2 linked regions of the Mesorhizobium japonicum MAFF 303099 genome follow. The protein of the gene in region 1 interacts with the protein of each later gene in a pairwise test. Links are inferred from orthologs where the notes say so. Each region holds a gene or a part of one and is shown on either strand. Other genes may lie near its edges.

Region 1 (3,014 bases):
CGCCCGGCGCGTCGGTCATGTAAAGGATAGTCCAGATGCCGGTGCCGAAAAAGGCCGCCGCCATCAGCGCTTTCCAGTCGCGCATGCGGGCGATGACAGCGGTGGTGGCGAGCACGATGGCGAGGTAGCCGAACAACGCCCAGGGATTGGGCGCCTGCGAGGCGACCAGCACCGGCGTCACCATGGCGCCGACGAGGCCGATGCCGGCCAGTGCTAGGCCATGGACCAGGGCCGCCGCGATTGTCGCCACGCCAATGGCACCGAGCAGCGTGAAGGCAAGCGCCGGGCCGATGAAGCCGTAAATGCCATGGGCGGCATAGACGGTGCCGAACAGGATGAAGGCACCTGCCGCCGTCAGGATCGCCGGAATATAGGCGCCGGCAACGCCTTGCACGGGCACCTTGAAGCCGGTGCGGCGAATGAACTCGCCGCCGGCGACCAACACCAGCCCGAGCACCGCCGCCATGGTGAGCCGCACGCCGGGGCCGAAGATGCCGGCTTCGATTGTGTAGCGGATCAGGAACAGACCACCCAGCGCCAGCGCGATGCCGCCGACCCAGACCGCCCAGCGCGTGCCGAGTGCCGTCTCAATATCCGGCTTGCCGGGGGGGTTGGCCCCTGCAACCGGCTCGGCAGGTTCCGCTGCCTTCGGAGCCTCGCTCGTGGACCAGGGACCGGACACAGCCTCGCCAGCCGGAGCTTCCGTTTCTGTAGCCGACGCCTGTACGACCGGTTCGCTCACCGCCGGCGAGGCAATATCGGCCGCGGCCGCGGGCACCGGCGCCGCTTCGGCCTTGCCATCGGCCGCCATCTGTTCTGCCGGCTTGGCCACCGGCGGCACGGCGCCCGACAGGACGAGACTGCGCAGCGCGCCAAGTTCGCGTTCGATCAGACCGATGCGGCTCTGCTGACGCGAAATAATGACGAACAAGGCGATGATGGCGACAAGGCCGATCAGGCTTTCAAACATGGCGGTTCCCCCAAACCAGGCCAGTTTTCACTGACGTTTCATTTCACTGACATCCAAATGCGGCGGCTAAACGGCTGGAAAACTCAACGTGCCGCCAGATTTGCGGCTGGAAATATCGAACATGTCTCGGTGCCGAAAGCCAAGACCTTGCCGCCGCGCGACGAACCAGGTCCGGATAACGTTCGACCTCTCTCATGCGGCATTGTCTCCGGCAATGGCCTTGCGCGTCGCGTGATGCTTGCGCAAGGCGGCGAGAAAGCCGGCGCGGGCATCGGGCTGTTCGATGGCACGCGGCTCATAGACGTGGCGCGTGAAGAAAAACCCGGTCAGCCGGAAGGCGTCCTCGACCGCCGCAGGATCGGCGCGCAGGCCGGAACCGCGCTGCAGAAAGGCCGGCAGCGCCAGCATCTTGTCACGCCACGGCGCGCCGGCCTCGCGCGACACCGCGCGGCCCGACTTCGGCGAGACATAGGCCAGATCCTGCCTTGTGCCGGTGGCGGCGCACTGGCTGAGGTCGAGGCCGAAGCCAAGTTCATCAAGGATCAGAAGTTCGAAGCGCGCCACCAGTTCGCCGGCGGCATCGGCATCGTCGAGATGGACGATCATCACGGAAAGCGCTTCGTAAAGGCCGCCATGCGCGTCACGCTCGGGCAAGAGGCGCAAATGCGCGGCCATGGTCTGCAGGCCGTAGACGGCGACGGCGCTGTCCATCAGCCGGGCGGCATTCATCTCGATGGCCTCGGCCTGGAACGTGCCGAGATGCTCGTCAAGGCGCGCCCGCCACAACAGATCGACGCGATTGCCTGGCTGGAGAACGGGCTGCTGCTTGCGCGAACGGCCGCCGCGCACAAGACCGAGATGGCGGCCATGCGCGCGGGTCATCACCTCGAGGATGGCGCTGGTTTCGCCATGCTTGCGGGTGCCGAGAATGATTCCCTCGTCGCGCCATTCCATTTCCGGAGCTTTTCACCGGTTGGATGGCGAAATCAAGGTATGGGCCTGGCGCCTGGGCCGGCTCTTGCACCAACGCATAAAAAAACCGCCCGCAGCAAGATGCTGCGGGCGGCCTGGTAAGGTCAGTCGAGCGGTTAGAAGTTGCGCTGGAAGCGGACGATACCGCCGACGCTGTCCTTCTTGTTGGCCTTGGTCCAGTTGCCGTAGAGCGAGGGGTTGCCGTAGTTGCCGTAGTGATCCCAGTCGACTTCGGTCGTGATCGTGAAGCCGGGAACGATGGTGTAAGCGACGTTCGCCGCAAGAGCGTAATTCTTGTCGTCGTCGGCAGATGCCTGGACGTTGAACGCCGTCTTGTCGTTGAACTTGTAGGTACCACCGCCCCAGACAGCCCAATTGCCGCCCCACGGCTTGTATTGGCTACGGCCATGAGCGTTGACGAAATTGCTGGGGTCCTTGAGATTGTCGTCGGTGCCGTAGCCGCCCATCACGAACAGCGACAGTTCCTTGGTGACGTTGACGTCCAACCGAACCTTGCCGGCCACTTCTTCATAGTTGCTGTCATAGGCGACGACGCCGGTGATCGCACCCCAGTCGGCCTTGTACTTCAAGCCGCCGACGACATGCGGAACATAGCTGTCGATCGTGTTGGCGCCGGTGCCTTCTTCGAGCGAGACGACGCCCGAGAAGCCGCTGCCAGCGTCGAAGTAGTAGCTGACGACGTTGGTATCCTTGATGCCGTACGGGATGATCGTGTCCTGGATAACATTGCCGGCATAGCCGATGAACTGGTCGTATACGGTTTCATCCTTACCGACGCGTAGGCCACCGAGCTGGATCCAGGCGAAATTGAGGGTAGTCCCCTTGTTGACACCCTGCCAGTCGGTGGAGGCGCTTCCGTCATAGTCGCCCGACTTGTTGCCGAACTGCCAGCGGGTCTCGGTAAAGGTCTTCAACGTGCCGAGCTCGGTCTCTTGGCCGGTATAGGTCCGCAGCGTGAAACGCATGTTCTTGTACCAGGTGTCGTTGGTACCGCCGTCCTTGTGATCCGCGACGTTATTGACGCCATCGAACGTACCGGAATCGCCCACGC
Region 2 (3,035 bases), 5.8 Mb from region 1 along the record:
ACCAATGCGGAGCGGGCTCGGCCCGGTGGGAGGGTCAGCGATGCCGAGTTTCGACAGCCTGTTCAATGCCTTCGTCACCATTCTCGTGACCATCGATCCGCCCGGCCTGGCGCCGCTGTTCCTCGCCGTGACCCGCGGCATGAACCGCGAGGAGCGCCAGCAGGTGTCGGTCCGCGCCTCGGTCATCGGCTTCCTGGTGATGGCGTTGTTCGCGGTTGCCGGCGCCTCGATCCTGTCGGTGTTCGGCATCACGCTGCCGGCATTCCGGGTTGCCGGCGGTTTCCTGCTGTTCTTCATCGCCTTCGAAATGGTCTTCGAGCGGCGCCAGGACCGCAAGGAGAAGATCGGAGACGTCGCCATTACCAAGGACATGATCCACAACATCGCCGCCTTCCCGCTGGCGATCCCGCTGATCGCCGGCCCCGGTGCGATTTCAGCGACCGTGCTGCTTTCCGGCTCGTTTCAGGGCTTTGCCGCGCAGGCAGCCCTTGTCGGCATCATCTTCGTCTGCCTCGCCATCACCTACCTGGTGTTCGTGCTGTCGGAACGCATCGATCGCATCCTCGGCCAGACCGGCCGCTCGATCCTGACCCGCCTGCTCGGCGTCATCTTGGCGGCGCTGGCCGTGCAGTTCGTGGCCGACGGCATCAAGGCGCTGATGGCGGGGTGAACGGCAGTCCCTACTGCCGTACTGCCCTTCACTTCGCCGCCGTATCGATCACCTCGAAATCATGCGTGATCGTCGCCGTCTTGGCCATCATTGCGGAGGCCGAGCAGTATTTTTCAATCGAAAGATTGATCGCGCGCTGAACCTTGTCGGACGACAGCGCCCTGCCCTTGACGATGAAATGCATATGGATGCGGGTGAACACCTTTGGGTCGGTCTCGGCCCGGTCGGCGTCGAGTTCGACGACGCAGTCCTCGACCGCCTCGCGACCCTTTTCCAGTATATGCACGACATCATAGGCCGAGCAGCCGCCGGTGCCGATCAGCACCAGTTCCATCGGGCTCGGGCCTGGCGTCTTGCCATCAGGGCCGGATGCCGTTCCCAGCACCAGCTTGTGGCCGCTGCCGGACTCGCCGATGAAGGTGCGCTCTTCGACCCACTTTATCCGTGCCTTCACCGCTTTGTCCTTTCAGTCCTTTGATCCCAAATCAACAATGCAAAACCCCGAAAGTCCATGCGGGACCCTCGGGGCGTATCGATCACACAACGTCAGCCGTTTGGTGTTGCTTTCGATCAGAACGGGATCTCATCGTCCAGTTCGCGCGACGAACCGCCGCCACCGCCGCCCCTGGGAGCGCCGCCGCCACGGTTGAAGCTTTCGTTCGGGCCGGATTGGCCGAAATCGGAACCGCGGCTGCTGCCGCCGCCGGAATAACCACCGACCTGGCCGCCCTCACCCTGGCGTCCGTCGAGCATCTGCAGTTCGCCGCGGAATCTCTGCAGCACGACTTCCGTCGTGTACTTGTCCGCGCCGGTCTGGTCCTGCCATTTGCGCGTCTGCAGCTGGCCCTCGACATAGACCTTCATGCCCTTCTTCAGATACTGCTCGGCCACCTTGGCGATGCCCTCATTGAAGATGACGACATTGTGCCACTCGGTCTTTTCCTTGCGCTCGCCGGAATTCTTGTCGCGCCAGCTTTCCGACGTGGCGATACGGATGTTGACGACCGGCTCGCCCGAGTTCAGGCGGCGGATTTCAGGGTCCGCGCCGAGATTGCCGACCAGAATGACCTTATTGACGCTACCCGCCATGATTTTTCTCCGCGCTCATCCGAAACAAATTTTTGTCGCAGCACCTTACAGGCTGCGCACGCCTGCCGCCTGCTAAGGCTGGCTTTTCCCACAAGGTTTTTGTTCCCTTTTCGTTCCTATATGCACTGCTGCTGATTGTCAAGGAATGGCAATAATGCGCCAATCCATCATATGGGTTTCAAAACAGCGCTTGCCAAATCAATAAGTATCGACTTATGCTTTTGTCATGATCGAAGCAGAGATTTTCCGCGCCCTGGCCGACCCGACACGCCGCGCCGTCTTCGAGCGCCTCGCCGCAGCTGAGATGAGCGTGTCGGAATTGCGCAGCGGCCTGACGGTGTCGCAGCCTGCGGTGTCACAGCATCTGGCGGTGCTGCGTGGCGCCGGCCTCGTGGTCGAACGGCGGGCCGGACGCAACGCCTACTATCGTGCTGATCCGCAGGGGCTTGCCCCCTTGCTCTCCTGGATCGAACGCTACCGGACCTTCTGGCCGGAGCGCATCGAAAGGCTGAAGACAGTTTTGAAGGACATGGATCAATGAAGGATTTGGGATCGATGAACGCCAAAACCCAGGGCGACGCCGCCCCGGAGGCGCTGGAGTTCGAATACGACCTTGCCGAGCCGCCGGAAAAAGTGTGGCGGGCGCTGACCGTGCCGGAACTGCTCGCCGCCTGGATGATGCCGAACGACATCAGGCCGGAAATCGGCAATCGTTTTGCCTTCGCCGGGACTGAAGCTGCCATCGAATGCGAAATCCTCGACGCCGAGCCGGAGCGTCTGCTGCGCTATTCTTGGCGGCAGCAGCCGGGCGACGCCGCGCGCCAGGATCCACTCGACAGTGTCGTCACCTTCACACTCGCCCGCACCGTTTCCGGCGGCACGCATCTGCGCATCGTCCATGACGGTTTTGGTGGGAAAGCAATGCCCGCCGTCGCCATGGCTAGCGGCGGCTGCCGGCTTTCGCTTGGATTGCACGGGCGCGCAAAGCCTGTCGCCGCGAACATACCGAACACCTTGCTGCTCGCAGCCTGAACACGGAAATCGGAGACGAAAAATGAGCGGTCTTGCCAGTCTGGTGCCGATGGTGATCGAGCAATCGAGCCGCGGTGAACGCGCCTTCGACATTTTCTCGCGGCTGCTGCGCGAGCGCATTATCTTCATCAATGGCGAGATCAATGACGACGTCTCGGCGCTGGTCTGCGCGCAACTCCTGTCGCTGGAATCGGACAATCCCGACAAGGAGATCTCGCTCTACATCAACTCACCGGGCGGCGTG

Evidence for each region. Proteins that work in one complex are often made in the same cells at the same time.
Region 2: the proteins of recO (region 1) and MAFF_RS04125 interact in binary tests that used the Escherichia coli proteins (3 or more experiments, as listed by UniProt). The link is inferred for Mesorhizobium japonicum MAFF 303099 from one-to-one orthologs.

The regions. Positions count from the first base shown.
Region 1 is NC_002678.2:6,430,868-6,433,881, reverse strand. What follows is about bases 44-2,984. They hold recO (DNA repair protein RecO), read right to left. Parts: upstream 1,925-2,984; coding sequence 1,163-1,924; downstream 44-1,162. Other genes in these bases: MAFF_RS31625 (porin), read right to left, coding at 2,059-2,984. In the rest of the region: more of MAFF_RS31625, read right to left, coding at 2,985-3,014. UniProt on the Escherichia coli protein: Involved in DNA repair and RecF pathway recombination.
Region 2 is NC_002678.2:583,455-586,489, forward strand. What follows is about bases 1-2,962. They hold MAFF_RS04125 (single-stranded DNA-binding protein), read right to left. Parts: upstream 1,760-2,962; coding sequence 1,241-1,759; downstream 1-1,240. Other genes in these bases: MAFF_RS04115 (MarC family protein), read left to right, coding at 41-670; MAFF_RS04120 (OsmC family protein), read right to left, coding at 699-1,124; MAFF_RS04130 (ArsR/SmtB family transcription factor), read left to right, coding at 1,986-2,300; MAFF_RS04135 (SRPBCC family protein), read left to right, coding at 2,315-2,791; MAFF_RS04140 (ATP-dependent Clp protease proteolytic subunit), read left to right, coding at 2,814-2,962. Also shown: more of MAFF_RS04140, read left to right, coding at 2,963-3,035. UniProt on the Escherichia coli protein: Plays an important role in DNA replication, recombination and repair. Binds to ssDNA and to an array of partner proteins to recruit them to their sites of action during DNA metabolism. Acts as a sliding platform that migrates on DNA via reptation.